Regions from separate parts of the Chitinibacter sp. ZOR0017 genome, predicted to be linked through region 3. Evidence: predicted binding sites of a transcription regulator. Region 3 holds the regulator's gene; each other region holds the start of a gene.

Region 1 (5,688 bases), on a different contig from region 3:
CCCTGCGTCAAAGCTGCCCGGCCACACCGGGCCAAAGCCAGAAGCTGCCATTCCATATTCCGGTTGCCGTCGGTCTGATTGATCGCCGCGGACAAGACTTGCCGCTGCAACTCGCCGGTGAAGCCACCGCCGGCGCGCCAACGCGGGTACTGGAATTGCGCGAAGCCGAACAAAGCTTCACCTTTATCAACGTACCCTGCCCGCCGGTGCCATCGCTGTTGCGCGAATTTTCCGCACCCGTGGTGCTCGACTACGCGTACAGCGATGAAGAGCTGCTGTTCCTGATGGCACACGACAGTGATGCCTTTGGCCGTTGGGAAGCGGCGAACCAGCTGGCGGTCAAACTGATCCTGCAACTGTATCGCCAGCCGGCCGAACAGCCGCTACTGGCACCGGCCAACTTTATTGAAGCCTATCGCAAGGTGCTCAATAGTAAGCTGGACCCAGCATTGGTCGCACTGATGCTGGAATTACCGGATGAAAAATACCTGCTCGAGCAACTGGAAGCCGTCGACCCTAGCCGCCTGGCGCTGGTGGGCAGCAGCCTGAAACAGCAGCTCGCGCGTGAACTGCGCCAAGAGCTATTGGCCCACTATCAACAGCTGAATGACGGTAGCCCGTATCGCTACGACGGCGAGCAAGTAGCGCGCCGCAGCCTGAAAAACGTCTGCCTTGATTACCTCGCTGAGCTCGATGAAGCCATGATCGGCAGCCTACTGGCCGAGCAATATCGCAAAGCCGACAATATGACCGACCGGCTGGCCGCACTCAAGGCGCTGGTCAATCGCGACGGCGGCGAAGCGCAATTGGCCGATTTTGCCCAGCAATGGCACGATGATGCGCTGGTGATGGATAAATGGTTTGCTCTGCAGGCCACCAGCCGCCGCCCAGGCGCCTTAAACCGCGTGCAAAGCCTGCTGGCTCATCCGGCCTTCTCGCTGAAAAACCCGAATAAAGTCCGGGCCTTACTCACTTCATTCTGCAGCCTGAACTTGCAGCATTTCCATGCCGCGGATGGCTATGCCTATGCTTTTGCCGCCGACAAAATCATTGAGCTCGATGCCATCAACCCGCAAGTGGCCGCGCGCCTGGCTGGCAGCTTTAATCGCTGGACCAAGGTCGAACCGCAACGCCAGTCGCTGATGAAGCAAGAGCTGGAGCGGATCCGCGCGCACGAAGGTTTGTCATCCGACACCTACGAGATTGTGAGCAAATCACTGCAAGCCGCGCAGTAACCGCGCGGCAGCTAATAAAAAACCGCCCCTCAGGGCGGTTTTTTATTGCAGATCACAAGGCTTAGCCACGTAGCAGTGACAGGGCCAGCTGCGGCAAACTATTGGCTTGTGCCAGCATGGCTGTGCCGGCTTGTTGCAGTATTTGCTGGCGGGTGAGATTGGCCGTTTCCTGCGCGTAGTCGGTGTCGCGGATACGAGAGCGCGCCGCGCTATTGTTTTCAATGGTGTTGCTGACATTATTAATCGCCGACTGCAAGCGCGATAAATTAGCGCCAGCCTTGGCCCGCTCGCCATTAATATAATCGAGCGCTTCATCAGCATGGGCGATCGCCAGCGTGGGCAGCTTCACCAGATCGATATCATCCAGCCCCAGATTTTTGGCACTCATCCCGCCAAACTGCACGGTGATTTTTTGCCCGGCCCCATTACCCACCTGGAAGGTCGTTTCTTTTAGCCCCGTTGCGCCCTGCACATCAATGCCAGTCGTGCCCGCCGCCCATACCTGCTTAAAGCCCTTGAGCACCTGCTTATTAAATTGCGTCCCTTGATCTTTAAATACGTCGGTACTACTCAGCGGCGCTTTGCCATCCACATCGGCACCGCCCAATGCGCCGGTATCGGCATTGGTAAGGTTCACGCCCAGATTGGTAAACAGGGCCGGCGTGGCCGCAGCGGCGAGAAATTTGCTATCAAAATCATTAAAGCTGGCAAAGGCGCCATGGCTAGCATTGGTAAGCGCCTGATCGAGGGTAGAGCCGGTATTTTTACTGAGGTAGGTCATGATGTCTTTGATCCCCTCCCCTCCGGCGGCTTTAATTTGCTGATGCATATAACGCACCGCCAGATAACCGCCGCTATACACCGCCGAGCCGCTGGCGGGGTTGGTTTTATAGCTTAAGGCCACCGCCGTACTGGTGCCGCCCGAGGTGTCGGCAAACAGACGCTCATCGGCACCGTGGATGAATTCGGCCATCCCTTCTTTGAACCACGTATCCATGGGGGCAAAGTTCATGGTACGCCCCATGACGGCATGCACCATTTCATGGGCAATAATCCGGTCGCTATACACCGTGCCATTGCCCATTGCCACGCCACCGCCATCAGGTAGGTTGGGCGGTTTGAAATCCTCAGGGTCAATCCAGAGGAACATATTCAGGGTTTTGCCATTGGCGTCGGCCGTACCGGTTGTACTACCGACGGCCGCTGCAGCGCCGCCCGCTACATTGCTCAGGCCCGAGCCTGCCGGTGGCTCAAAGACGATATTCAGATCAACACCATCGGCGGTAATGCCCAGTAGATTGGTAATCCGGGTTTCGGCTTCTTCCAGCCAGCCCATTTTCAAGCCATCAATAATGCCGCGCCGGGCCGCATCGCCCCCCAAGCTACTTTCCGATTGGGCAAAGATTTTTTGGCCGTTAAATTCGGCATTCTGCGCTTGCGTACTCAGGCTTTGCAGCAGTTGATTCGCCTCAGCCTGCAAGGCTTGTCGATCCGAGCCCGACAAACTGCCGTTGGCGGCTTGCACGCCTAGCTCACGAATGCGCTGCACAACATCGGCGGCATTACTCATCGCGCCTTCGGCGGTCTGCAATAAGGAAACGCCATCATTCATATTGCGCACAGCTTGCTGATCGCCTCGAATCAACGACTCCATCCGGCTGGAAATCGCCAAGCCGGCCGCGTCATCCTTGGCGGAGTTGATGCGCAGGCCAGACGACAGACGTGACAAGACCTGACTCAGACCGGTACCGGACTGGGCCAGGTGGCGCTGCGTATTCAGCGCGGGCACGTTTGTCGTAATTTGCATAGCGCAAACACCTCAGGCGGGGAAACACCTCATCATCAGCGCTATCGGCAACTTGACAAAATACTTTAAATCTTGAAAGAAAAATCTTTGCACGCATTCCGCGACAGGCTGCCCCACAAAAGAAAACCGGCCAAGCGGCCGGTTATTCTCTGAGGGGTATTGGCTGCTAGCGCTTTATAATCAAGGACCAGCAAGACATACCCATTATTGGATCGCGGTACTACCCGGGGCTTCGTGGGTGGAAAACAGCGCCCCGACATCAACGGCATCAAAGCCGTATTCCTTGCCGCAGAAATCGCACACCACATGCACTTGGCCACGTTCGGCCAAAAGCTCATCCACTTCTGGGCGCTCCATCAGCTTGATCATGCCGCCTACGCGCTCACGCGAACAGGTGCAGGCGAAGCGCGGCGTTGCCGGCTCGAATACGCGCACACTGTCTTCGTGGAACAGGCGATACAGCGTTTCACGCGGTGGCAATTGCAAGAGCTCTTCGTGCTTGACCGTGTCGGCCAGGGTCACCAAGTGTTCCCAGCTTTGCTCGGCATCGTCTTGTGCGGGCATTTTTTGCAGCATCATGCCGGCGGCCATGCCATCTTGGCAGGCGAGCCACAGCCGGGTATCCAGCTGCTCGGAATGGGTCATGTAATGCTCGATAATCTGCGCTACAGTCTGGCCCGCTTGCATGCCCACCACGCCCTGATACGGCTCACCCACGCGTGGATCAAGGGTAATAAAGAAGCGCCCACCGCCCAGTAACTCGGCAATCGACCAATCACTCGGTGCGGCCGCGATCTTCTCGGCATCCCAGCGCGCAGTCGCCCGCAGGGTTTTCTCACTAGTTACTTCCACCACCAAAAGCTGCAAAGCGCCGGGGCCGTGCATTTGCATAATCAGCGTGCCATCAAATTTCAGCATCGCCGACAGCAAAGCGCCAGCCGCCATCAGCTCGCCCAGACGCTCGCGCAAAATGGCTGGGTAATCATGGCGATTGAGCACTTCCTGATAGGTGGCTTCCAGCTGCACCAGTTCGCCACGAACTGGCGCGTTGTCAAACAGGAAGCGTTCCAAAACATCTTTCATCACTACAACCTAAATATCGGATTAATCTGGATTGCCGCGCATTATACCCGAAGCCCACAGCCGGCTTGCGGCCGGCTAGCCCAGCTGCTCGGTGAGCTGATAGCTGGTCATCGGCAGGCTTGAGCTCACATCAAAGGCGCAGCCGGCCTCGATGCCCGCTTTGGCCAAAGCTGCGGCATCAAGCGTGTCATACAGCGCATGCATGGCCCCAATCGCGTAATCACGGCCGCTGCCCATCGCCCAGAATCGCTGAAACTCATACACTTCGCGCAGGCTATAAACGCCAAAAATGCCGTAGGCATTGGCGATCAGCACCGTCATCTGGCTCGACTCGTAGGGATCATCCTCTTCCTCTTCGGGCTTGAGGTAAAACTCTTCCTTGAGCTTGGCGTGTAATTTGCGGAATGACTCAAAGATGGCGGCGCGGCTCGTAAAATCAAGGTTTTTAATCCGCTTGAGCGCCGATTGCAGCACCAGATCATGCGCGGCGCTGCCGCAAATGGCGAAATAGCTGCCATCGTGCTGGAAAATCTTATTCCAGCGCGCATCGTCCAGCGCACCCAGCCGCATATCTCCAAAAGTTGATTGGCTATCTGCCGCAATAGCAATCTGGCCGTCTTTGCGCACCACCACTACCGTTGTCATGGTTTTTTGCGTTCCTGCTGTCCGAAAAACCAAAGTCTGAGCCGCAGCGGGCGTAGGCGTCAACCTTACCGCCCAGCGCTGCGGCATTTTACCCCCGCCAAGTCGCAGCCCGTTTTACCAACGGGCTAGCCTCCCGGGTTGGCCATTTATCGCCCATCCGGTGCGTTCATCGATGCCAAAGGCATTTAATCGCATGTCATCCAGTGCTGTGCCGCCGCTGCGTACAGTGCTCGCACCGCCCTGCGGTCTCATCAAACAACTGGAGAACACCATGCATCGATCGATCTGGCTGACGCTAATGGCGCTCAGCACCCCGTGGCTGGCTTACGCCAACGACACGAGCGTTGATTACAGCGCCAGCTATTTATTCACGCGTGATTTTGAGCTCAATCGCGGCGGCGAAGCGCGCTTTAACTGGCAGCAAGTGGGCATTGGTGTGCAACACCGCCTCGATCCGCAGCGCACTCTGGGGCTCGATATCAGCGGCAGCAAGCAAAAATGGACCTTTACCCAGCCCAAAGCTTGGGGCGGGCGCGCGCCATGGCAAACCCTTGAACGGGCCGGGCTCAGCGTGAGCTATCAGTACGCCAGCCAAGATGGCTGGATTTATCAAATCGCGCCGGGAATCGAATACGCCGGCGAAGCCGATGCCAAGCGCAGTGATGCCCTCGGCTACGGCGCAACCGGCTTTATTGCGCGCGCATGGAGCCCCGATCTCTTGCTCGGGCTGGGTATTTCGGCTTGGAGCGGTTTGGAAAACACCAGCGCCTTTCCGTTTATTGTAATCGATTGGCGGATTAGCCCCAGCTTGCGCCTGCACAACCCATTTAGCGCCGGCCCTGTTGGCCCGGCAGGGCTGGAGCTAAGCTGGTCCCCCCTGCCCAAACTGGAACTGGCCACCGGCGCCACCATCCGCAG
Region 2 (5,688 bases), on a different contig from region 3:
GAGGACTTCTTTGATGTCTGGATTGGCGATGATGGATTCACAGACCTGTCTAAATTCACGATGCGCACTGAAGTCGAATTGACCAGACAAGATCACACGACCGACATTGCCTTCAATTTGAACCGTAGGAGTCATTCTTACACCAACCTTTAGCAGATTTCATTCATCAAATCAGGCTACAGAATTACTATTCCGCAGTCATGCCTAATCAGTCTTGTTCTAACACATTAGTGCCGTCAGGCAATCGAGGCAAGCAAATCTTGAAGTTACTCCCCATTTTCGGGGCTGAGGTAACAGTCACTTCCCCACCATATGCCTTAACCATATTTCTTACAATCGCCAAGCCCAAACCCGTACCACCTTTCTTAGTCGTGAAAAAGGGCTCAAACAAGCGTGGTAAAACGTCAGCCGCGATCCCTTCCCCATAATCAACCACTTCCAACTGCCAGCTAGCATCAGAGCCTATCAAGCGACAAAGCACCTCGCCATCCACTACAGATGCCTGGCAGGCATTTTCCAAAAGATTCATGATTGCACCGCTTAGCTCTTTATGATTCGCCGCAACCATTGCGAATAATTGCGGCACATCTGCAGTCAAACGGAGCCCCTTGGGCTCGTAAATCGACCGTACTTCGGACACCGCCTCATGAATCACATCAACCAGATTGACTGTACTAATTTGCTGCGGCGTACCCCTAACAAATTGCAGCATGTTTTGCACCAACACCTCAAGTCGACCCAGCCGTTCATTGGTTTTGGCTGCAAATTTTAGACGATCTTCGTCTCGCAGTTCTGGACGTTGCAAATGGCCGGTATAGAGCAATGCCGCAGCCAATGGCGTTCTCAGTTGATGCGCAAGACCTGCCGCCATTTGCCCCATGGCAGCTAAACGGCCCTGACGCTCAAGCTCGGCCCGCATCTGAATGGTTGTAGTGACATCATGCAAGAGTACCAACTCTACGCCTTCCTCGGGCACCTGCACCTGCTCAATTCGCACATAGCCCGACTCACCGACATCACCAAATTGCCAAACATCGGACTCAACCAATTTCAAGCGATCACTCAGTACGTTTTGCCATTTGCTCCCAAGCGCTACTGCACCCAACAGCTCGAAACCACGCTGATTGCAACTTACAATTTCACCAGCTGAGTTCACTTCCAACACACCCGCCGGAAGCTTCTCTAGCAACAAACTGAGCCTTCGTGACAACACTGCCTTTTCTTCGTATTGTTTTTTTAGATGCCCATTCGCAACAGCTAACTGCTCGGTCAATGAAGCAACGTCACGCTGCAGCTCAGCATAAGCATTTGATAATTGACGAGAAGCCTCGGTAAAAAGCGTGAAAGCTTCTTCCAGCTCCTTGGGATTCATTGTCTGCAGGCTTTGCTCCACCAGAAACCTTCCTTGTTGCTTTGGGATTTTTGCATTATAAATGGCTTAATTGCGACGGCCATGCTTACTGAGTTGATCAAATTCAGCATCGTGCAAAAGAGGTTAATTTAATCAGTTACCCTTCATTTTTTTGCCCATGCGCCGATACCTGCTAGCTAAATTCAACGTGCGAATTATGGAGCCTTGTCGTGTCAGACCTTCTCAAAAATATTGATGCCAGAACCAAGCTTGCCGGCACAAACAAACTGGAGATTCTGCTGTTCACACTGGGCTTAGATCAGCGATCAGGCCGGCGTGAAACCTTCGGGATCAATGTGTTCAAAGTACGCGAGGTAATGCGTACGCCTGATATCACTCAGGCCCCTGATATGCCATCTTCGGTTGAGGGCATGGTGAGCCTACGAGGCGCACTTGTACCAGTGATTGACTTGGCCCGTTACGCCGGCATCCAAACTGAAAGCCGCCCAGATATTATGATTGTGTCTGAATACAACGGCCACACGCAGGGGTTTTTGGTTGAAGCTGTAGACACTATTCTGCGGCTTGACTGGTCCGTGATGCGTGTCCCCCCTGACATGCTTACCGTTCAAATGGGCGGACTGGTTACAGCTGTAACCGAATTGGAAAATGGCAAGCTAGTGATGATGCTGGATGTGGAAAAGGTGCTTGCTGAAACCACACAAAACAGTAACCGCGTCGATACCACCACCGTTATCCAGAACCAAAAAATCGTTAATAAAACGGTGTTTTTCGCCGATGACTCACTGGTTGCTCGCAGCCAGATTGAGCAAACGCTAGATGCCATGAACATTCACCACGCCCATGCCATCAACGGCAAGCGGGCTTGGGAAGAGTTGCTGCGGATTGCCCAAGCGGCAGAAATTCAGGGTGTTGCAGTGAAGGATCTGATCCACCTCGTGCTCACTGACGTTGAAATGCCCGAAATGGATGGTTATATGTTAACCAAACAGATTAAGAGCGACCCACGTTTTGCGGGCATTCCGGTGCTGATGCACTCATCACTATCGGGCCTTTCGAATCAAAAACTGGGACAGTCAGTGGGTGTCGATGGTTATGTAGCCAAATTTGAACCACATAAACTGTCCCAAAGCATCGCCAACTTCCTGTTGCGTGACGTCGATAATTAAGCCGAATAACTGGAGCAAGCTATGAGCAAATCAGAACAAACCAATCTGCTTGAAACAGTTGACGCACGCACCAAATTAGCAGGCTCCAACAAAATGGAGATCCTACTGTTTACTTTGGGTACACGTGAAATATTCGGTATCAATGTATTCAAAGTACGTGAAGTATCGCAAACGCCCAAAATCACCAAAACACCCAATATGCCCCATGGGGTGGAAGGTGTACTTTCACTGCGCGGAAATATCATTCCAGTTATTGCGCTGTCGCGGTTTGTTGCCACCCAAGAGAAACCAGTCGGCGATACCACTAGTACCATGATCGTGACTGAGTTCTCAAAACACACTCAGGCCTTCTTGGTTCATGATGTCGATCGCATCATTCGGGTCGACTGGGACAAGGTTCGCGCTCCAGAAAGTATGCTTGCTGGCAATCAGGCAATGATCACAGCCATTACTGAGCTACCGGATGGCAAGCTGGTATCAATTTTGGACGTAGAGCAGATTCTCGCGACAGTGATTGGTGAACCAATTGTTCCCGATCTGCCTAAGTCGCATATCAGCTCGGATACTTTCATGTTCTTTGTTGATGACTCACTAGTGGCGCGCAAAGAAATTGTCAGTGTCCTGGATAAGATTGGCGTTAAATACCATCAGGCTAATAACGGCAAAGAGGCATGGGACAAGTTGCAGAATTTAGCTAACCGTGCAGTTCATGATGGTGAGTATCTAAAAGACAAGCTGAAGTTAATCCTTGTCGATGCGGAAATGCCTGAAATGGATGGCTATGTACTCACGAAGCATATTAAATCAGATCACCGTTTCCAAGGCATTCCGGTGGTAATGCATTCATCACTTTCATCCAATGCCAATAGAGCAATGGGTGCCAGTGTAGGCGTTGATGCCTATGTGGCAAAATTTGACCCGATTATTCTGGCAGACACTTTGGTCCCATTGCTTGCCAGCTAAATAGAAATTCACCTCTCAGTTTTTTGAATGCGCCTACAACGCAGAATGGAGTAAGTTATGGCAGATCAGAACATGCGTTTTCTCGTGGTGGATGATTTTTCCACCATGCGTCGCATTGTGCGCAATCTCTTGAAAGAACTTGGTTTCACCAATGTGGATGAAGCTGAAGATGGTCAAGTTGCGTTACACAAACTGAAAAATGGCCAATTTGAATTTGTCGTAACTGATTGGAATATGCCCAATATGACTGGCATCGAATTGCTTAAAGCAATTCGTGCAGATGCTCAGCTCAAGCATCTACCAGTTTTAATGGTTACCGCAGAGGCAAAGAAAGAGAACATCATTGAAGCCGCAACAGCGGGAGCGAGTGGTTATGTTGTTAAACCATTCACTGCAGCCACGCTGGATGAGAAGCTCAAGAAAATCTTTGCCAATATGGGCAAATAACAATCCATCAGACAAAACAAATCGCAGGAGAACACTGTGAGTGATCCAGCAATCCAAGGCGGAGATTCCGCTGATCTTGAAGCGTTATTTGACAGCATTGTCTCAGCAAATCACACCGAGGCAGCGCCTGCAAACGCCCCAGTGACAGCCGCAGTCGCTGAAGAACAACAGCAAACTGCATCAAGCAATGCGGAAATGGTTGAGCCTGCGAAATCTATGTTTTCGCATATTGGTCACCTGACGCGCAAACTGCACGACACACTGCGTGAACTCGGCCTCGATAAATCGCTAGAAACAGCGGCAAGTTCAATTCCTGATGCACGCGACCGCTTGTCTTACGTCGCCACTATGACTGAACAAGCTGCAGAAAAAACACTCAATGCATTGGACGTGGCCAAACCGTTGCAAGATGCCATTCTTGAGCAGTCGCAACAGTTGAGCCAAGAGTGGGATCGTTTTTTTGCTAAGCAACTCTCGGTTGATGAGTTTAAGGCTTTGGTTGAAAAAACTCACCAGCACCTCAAAGACACCACGCAAAAATCAGAGCAAGTCAGCAATCAGATGCTGGAAATCATGATGGCGCAAGACTTCCAAGATCTGACCGGCCAAGTGATTAAAAAAGTTCTGGTCATGGCCAAAGATATGGAGTCACAGCTGCTGGACTTTCTTTTAATGTTCAGCCCCAATGCGGGCAAGCCCGATGAATCGAGCAGCCTCCTTAACGGCCCAGTCGTGAAATCTGAAGGGCGTACCGATGTCGTTACCAACCAAGAACAGGTCGATGACCTGCTGGAAAGCCTCGGCTTCTAATTGAAGCATATAGAAGGAGAATATCATGAGTGATTTTGCCGGCATGGAAGACCTGCTACAGGATTTTCTGACTGAGTCGTCAGAGCTCCTGTCCGAAGTGGATAATAAGCTTGTTGAACTGGAAAAACGTCCGGATGATCGAGCACTTTTGAATGATATTTTCCGCGGCTTTCACACTATCAAAGGTGGTGCAGGCTTTTTAAATGTCGATGCGATGGTCAGTCTTTGCCATCGTACAGAAAACCTGTTCGACAAACTCCGCAACGGTGAGCTGCAACTAACGCCAGAAATCATGGATGAAATCCTGATGGCCACTGGTGCAGTACGTGACATGTTTGGTGCAATGGCACAATCACGTCTGCCGGCCCCAGTAGATCCATCCCTGCTAGAAAGATTGGATAATGTGCTTGAGGGCAAAGAGTTACATGCCACATCACCAGCGGTGGCTACCCCTGCGCCTTCAGTAGCAACGCCCTCTTCACCAGCCAGCAGCCCACAACTGAATGGTGAAGAGCATAATTGGCAGCAATTGTATGATGTACTGCTTGATCAAGTCCCTAGTACTTCAGCCAGTTCTGAACCACAAGTGATCGAATCAACCGCGACAGTAATTGAGACAAAGCCAGCAACACCTGTCGCCCAAGTTGCGGACCCAATGCTGAGTCTGAAACCCGCCGCGGCAGTGCCAGCTACGACGGCACAGCGCGCGCAATCCAACGCTGCATCTCAACAGCTATCTACACAAGAGACCACCATCCGGATTGACACAGTTCGCCTTGACCAAGTGCTGAATCTGTCCGGTGAAATTGGATTAACCAAAAATCGCCTGACCACACTACGCTCTGACATCATGTCAGGGAAAATGGATACTGGTACGCTAAAAGCCTTGGATGAGGCTATTGGTCAGCTTGATTTGCTGGTTGGAGA
Region 3 (5,688 bases):
TGCAGCTTTTCTTGTTCTTTCTTTTCGCGTTCGAGTTTTTTCGCCACCGGCACTTCGGCCGGGGCTTGGGCAATAATCAGCGGGGCTTTGTCATCTTGTTTCTTTTTCGCGGCTTGCACTTGCTCTTCACGGGCGCGCTTGGTCATGCGACCGATCCGGCGGTCGTGGGCGGCTTGGATGCCATCGGCCACTTTCAGCGCAGCCCATTCGATGGCTGCACCGAGGTTTTCCATAAGATTAAGCCATGAGAGCCCGGTAAATAGCGATACGCCCAGCCCAAAGCTGGCGAACAGCAGCATGGTGGCGCCACTAAAGCCAAAATTCGCCATCAGCCAGCCGCCCAAGCTAAGCCCCAGAATGCCGCCCGGTTTGTGCGGTAACTCCAGTGTGAGGCTATGCAGGCGCAGCGCTTCCAGGCTGCTGCTGGAGAGTAGAATAAACACAAAGCCAATGCAGGCCAGCAAGACCACCGGGCGTGATGACTCGGTGACTCGGTCAATCCGTCGGTAGCCCCATAAGATCGCTGCCACCAGAAAGAGCGTCCACCACCAAGCTGAGACGCCGAAGGTATAGAGCAACACATCGGCTAGCCAGGCGCCAAACGCGCCGCCGCGATTGTGGATCATGGCCTCGGTGGCGCTGTGTGACCAGCCCGGATCCGAGCGGTGGTAGCTGGTGAGGGCGAGCAAAACAAAGCCCAGCAGTACCACTAGCAGCAGCCACCAAGACTCGCGCAGTAAATTGGCCACGGGCGCAGGCAGGGCCGGCCGGGTCGAGACATTGGGGACGTTTTTCTTGCGAAACAGGGGCATGGTGTGGGGCTGATGGACAAACGCTTTCGCGATTATAACGGCTGGGCTGCGCACTGCAGCAGAAAAGCGACTAATGCGGCATATTTATCTGTCTTGGGCGTGTCAGCTGCGGCGGCGAGGGGCTTTATTGCAAAAAACGCGCTTGCCAGGCTTGGTATTGCGCGTAAACCTGCGCATTGAGCAGCTCTTTATCCGGCTGGCTGGCCGGATCGATCGGGGCGAACACGTGATAATGCACCACCCGGTTGCGACTAGTGCTAATGCGCCAGATTTTTTGCAGCAGGGTTTCGCCCGGCCCCCATTCAAAATCGGCCTGCGCCTCGTGGTGCAAAAATACGGGTAGCAGCGGCACGCCAGTGGCTTGTGCGGTGACAAACGCGCCGTGTAGAAAGCGCGGCGCCAGCCAGCGGCCTTTGCAGCCGCCTTCTGGGTAGAGCGCAATATTGTGCCCAGCTTGCACCGCAGCGATCAGCGCCTGCTGTGCCGCTTGGCGCGAAGCTTTGCTTTCCCGCTCCACAAACAGCGTACCGGCCGCGGCGGCAATTCGCCCGACCAGCCACCAATCGCGCACCTCGTATTTGGCCAAGCTGCGCACTGGAAACAGCGCCGGAATTCCGACGTCTTCCAATGCGGAGGGGTGATTGGCGATCAGGATAAATTGCGCCGGCAGTGGCCCGGGGTAGTGCTGATGCAAACGTAATTGCACCCCCAGCGCGCGCACAAAACAGCGGCACCAGCTATGAAATAATGTGGGGTATAGGTGGCTAAGCCAGCGCTGGGGCAGCATTGCGAGCAATACCATCAGCAGGGTAAAGAATAGTAGATCAAGCCAGCCGAGTAAGCGCCAGCTGAGGAGCAGCAAAGTCTGCATGGCTTGCCCCGCGATGGGTGGGATAAGCTGACTATAGCGGCTGGCTGGCCGCTTTGCCGCGAGGCAGTAGGGGTGGGGTAAGTGGGGCTGGGGTATTGCGCTAAAAGTCTTGATGGGTAATGCTTTTAGAATAATACCTGCCCGGGTATTAGTGGTGCAGGAAACCTGCCAGCTTGTTTTCGAGTAGGCGCGGATTTTCGCCATTGGCGATGGTCACCAGCCCCTCGGCCACCATTTCACGTCGGCGCACTTCCAGCATCACATAATGCTTGAGCTTATTGGCGATCGGCAGCAGCAATAAGTTGGCCGCTCCCACGCCGTAGATGGTGGCCACAAAGGCCACGGCAATCCCGGCGCCCAGTTTGGATGGGTCGGTGAGGTTTTCCATCACGTGAATCAGCCCCAGTACCGCGCCCAAAATCCCGAAGGTGGGGCTGTAGCCGCCGGCGGACTCCCAGATTTTGATCGCGGCGCGGGCTTGGTCTTCGTAGGCATCGATATCCAGCTCCAGCGCGCGGCGCACGGTATCGGGCTCGGCGCCATCCACCACCATGGTGAGGCCGCGTTTCACAAACGGATCTTTTTCGCTATTGACGTAGGCTTCAAGCGCGAGCAAACCACCGCGACGAGCCTGCTGGCCCCAATTCATCAAGGTGGCGAGGATTTTGCGAAAATCCATATTCGGGGGGATAAAAATCCAGCGCAGCATTTTGATGCCGGCGACGAAATGGCGCATTTCGGTTTGCAGCATCACCGCTCCGGTGGTGCCACCGATCACGATCAGAAAGGCGGTAAATTGCACCAACGAGCCAATGTGCCCGCCTTCCAGCCAGTGGCCAAGCACAATGGCCGTCAGGCCGAGGATGATGCCAAATACACTGATTTTATCCATTTAACTCAGCCAGTCTTTGAGTTTGCTGCGCAAACGGGCCACCGCTTGCGCATGCAGTTGGCACACCCTTGATTCGGAAACGCCCAGTACGGCGCCGATTTCTTTTAGATTCAGCTCTTCGTCGTAATACAGCGCCATCAGCAGTTTTTCGCGCTCGGGCAAGAGGCCAATGGCTTCGATCAGCTGACCGCGAAAACGGCCGTCGCTCAGAATATCGATGGGGTTGGCTTTGTGATCGGCAGCATACTGATCGAGCTGATCATTATCGCCATCTTCTTCGAAATCTTCGTAATGCACCAGCTGATGGCCGCGGGCTTCGCCCAGCATGGCTTGATAATCGGCCAGCTCAATGCCCAGCTGGCGTGCCACTTCGCCCTCGGTGGGCGCGCGGCCTTGCTGTTGTTCCAGCGCGACAATCGCTTTTTCGATCTCGCGCATGTTTTTGCGCGCTTGCCGCGGGAGCCAGTCGGCGTTGCGCAGCTCATCGAGCATGGCGCCCCGAATGCGCTGGCTGGCAAAGGTTTCAAACAGCACGCCGGCTTCCGGATCAAAATTGCGCGCTGCTTCCATGAGCCCCATCAGGCCAACTTGAATCAAATCATCCACTTCCACGCTGGCCGGCAGCTTGCTCATCATGTGATAGGCAATTTTGCGCACCAAGGGCGCGTGCTGCTGCACGCGATCTTCTTCGCTGCTGCTTTGGGTGCTGCGATAAAGGGAGAGGGCGCGGTGAGCTGACATAAGACGGGTGAATTCAAATCGGCTTTTAGTGTAGCTGACTAATCCGCTTTTGACGAAGTCAGTTGTTGCTCTAATTGCGTCAGTGCGCGGCTCAGCGCTCGCTGCAGACCGGCGGCGGCGGCCTCAGGTTCGGCGCTGGCCAGTGCTTCACGGATCGCCAGCGGGTAGCTAAAGCTTTGCGTGCCGCGATGCAGCTGCAATTGCAGCTCCAGCACTGCGGCCGGCTGAGCCGGATCGCTCACATCGATATAGAGCGCGAGCAATTCGCCCTCCAAAAGCCAGCTGCTGGCGGCGCTGCCGGCGCTGGGCAGCACTTGGGCAAATAAACCGCTGCTGCGCAGCCATTGGCGTAGGTTTTGGCTCAGCTGTACTGGCGGTGGGGCAAGAAAACCGTGGTAGGGGTCGGCCACAAAGCGCTGCGCGGTTTCGCGATAAACCAGTGCGCTATCGCGAAAGGGCGGCGCGGCGCGCAGCTCTTGCACTTGCAGCGCGCCAAAACGGGCACTTTGGGCGCTGCCGGTGCGGCTAGCTTGCAGCAGAAAGTCCTGCCGCTCTGGTGGGGTAGAGCTGCAGGCAGTGCAGCACAGCAGCAACAAACAAAGCAGTTTTTTCATGGCTTAGGCGGCGTGTAACGCGGTGGATATTGATCAAACAGCAGCGAGCTGGGGCGTTGTTTGGCCTGTTCGCTCAGGGCTTTCAGATTGCTACTGGTGGCATTGAGATTATCGATGATTTGCTGCACATCGCCTTCGCGCTGGCCGCTCAGGCGATCTAGCCTAGCGGTAATGGCATCAAGCCGCGCCACGGTTTGGCTTAGCTCCGGCCCCGACAGTAGGCGATCAGCCGATTGGGCGGCGCTGGCCAGATGTCGCGCTGCCTGTTGTAGAGACGGATCAGCCAGCATCGTACCCAGCTGTTGATTGCTGGTGCGCACTTCCTGAATCAGGGCCGAGCTTTCACTGGCAATTTGCGCCAGAGGCAGGCCATTGACGGTGCGTAAGAGCTGGGTGCTTTGCCGGCTGAGATTAGCAGTATCGAGCTGATCAAGTTTGGTGTTGAGGGTGCGTAACGTCTGGTTAAAGAGCCCGATGGATTCATTCAGATCCAGTCGCTGCATTTTGGCCATCAGATCTTGGGCACTGCTCACCAGCTGATTCACCGTGCTATTGGCCGAGGGGATATATAAATTTTCGGGTTTCCACTGAATGGGCAGGGGCGGATTATCACGCGGGTTTTCGTAATCGATTTCCAGATAGCTGGTGCCGGTAAGGCCCTGCGGCGAAAGTTTAACCCGCAAGCCTTTGCTGATTTCGCGATTTAACTGCGCTTGTGCGCTCTCGCCCGCCGCCGGTTCGCCCAGAATGGCATGATCAAGCTGGGCTTCCACCAGGACATATTGCTGGCGCTGGGCCGCGGGCAGCTCGCCTTGATAGCGGCTGTAGGTAAAAGTAATGGCGGTGACTTCGCCGATCGCCACCCCGCGGTAACGCACTTTCGAGCCAATATCGAGGCCTTTTACCGATTCATTGAAGTAGGTTTCCAGCGTGCTGCGCGGTTGCCACCAGCGGCCACTGCCCACGCCGATCAGCAGGGCTGCGCCCAGCAAAATGGCGAGGATGATGAATAATCCTAAGCGAAAATATGACGGTTGCTTCATAACACACTCGCTGTGCCGGCGCGGGCGGGGCGCGCAGCGTGGAAAAAGTGGGCCACCCGTGGATCGCTAGCTGCCGCCAGTGCGGCCGGGGTGTCGATGGCCAGAATACCTTGGATGGATTTATCCAGCATGATGGCCCGATCGGCAATCGCCGCAATGCTGGCCAGCTCGTGGGTGACTACCACAATAGTTACGCCTTGCGTTTCGGCTAGCCGGCGGATCAGCTGATCCAGCTCGGCTGACGTGACCGGGTCAAGGCCAGCGGAGGGCTCATCCAGAAATAAAATCTGCGGGTCCAGCGCCATCGCCCGGGCGATGGCCGCGCGTTTTTGCATCCCGCCCGAAAGCTCAGCCGGGTAAAAATCAGCAAATTCTTCCAGCCCCACCAGCCGCAGCTTCAGGCGCGCCAAGGTATCGATGGCCGCAGTATCCAGCGGGCTGAAACTGCCGAGTGGGAGCTTGATATTATCCAAAATCGAGAGTGAGCCAAATAGCGCGCCGGATTGATACATCACACCAATCATCCGCAGTATCTGCTCGCGTGCCTGATTATCTGCGCCCACCAGCTCATTACCCTGGATGAGTATGCTGCCGGCCAGCGGTGGGTAGAGGCCAATCAGGTGTTTAAGCAGGGTGGATTTGCCGCAGCCCGAGCCGCCCAGAATGGTCACCACTTCGCCGGCTTGAATATCAAAATCCAGCTCGCGCAAAATCA

What was found. Region 3 encodes FliA, which starts transcription of late flagellar genes. Its sites were predicted from a motif close to GCTAAAGNTNNNNNNNNNNCNGCCGATAAT; they were not measured.
Positions count from the first base shown of each region.
Region 1: L991_RS10625 (flagellinolysin) is a predicted target of FliA. The motif match lies at 3,083-3,112, and genes of this name have one in related genera.
Region 2: L991_RS08365 (chemotaxis protein) is a predicted target of FliA. The motif match lies at 1,513-1,542, and genes of this name have one in related genera.

Region 1 covers NZ_JTLG01000030.1:11,983-17,670, reverse strand. Annotated here, with positions in the region: gene pepN (aminopeptidase N) at 1-1,235, shown strand, start outside; gene L991_RS10625 (flagellinolysin) at 1,297-3,042, opposite strand; gene hslO (Hsp33 family molecular chaperone HslO) at 3,247-4,125, opposite strand; gene L991_RS10615 (MFS transporter) at 4,201-4,770, opposite strand; gene L991_RS10610 (hypothetical protein) at 5,042-5,688, shown strand, end outside.
Region 2 covers NZ_JTLG01000021.1:300,438-306,125, forward strand. Annotated here, with positions in the region: gene L991_RS08355 (STAS domain-containing protein) at 1-135, opposite strand, end outside; gene L991_RS08360 (PAS domain-containing sensor histidine kinase) at 209-1,393, opposite strand; gene L991_RS08365 (chemotaxis protein) at 1,582-2,541, shown strand; gene L991_RS08370 (chemotaxis protein) at 2,563-3,504, shown strand; gene cheY (chemotaxis response regulator CheY) at 3,562-3,951, shown strand; gene cheZ (protein phosphatase CheZ) at 3,988-4,761, shown strand; gene L991_RS08385 (chemotaxis protein CheA) at 4,787-5,688, shown strand, end outside.
Region 3 covers NZ_JTLG01000002.1:25,021-30,708, reverse strand. Annotated here, with positions in the region: gene L991_RS00310 (DNA translocase FtsK) at 1-812, opposite strand, end outside; gene L991_RS00305 (1-acyl-sn-glycerol-3-phosphate acyltransferase) at 937-1,683, opposite strand; gene L991_RS00300 (flagellar motor protein) at 1,832-2,575, opposite strand; gene L991_RS00295 (RNA polymerase sigma factor FliA) at 2,576-3,316, opposite strand; gene L991_RS16185 (ABC-type transport auxiliary lipoprotein family protein) at 3,355-3,930, opposite strand; gene L991_RS00285 (MlaD family protein) at 3,927-4,973, opposite strand; gene L991_RS00280 (ABC transporter ATP-binding protein) at 4,970-5,688, opposite strand, start outside.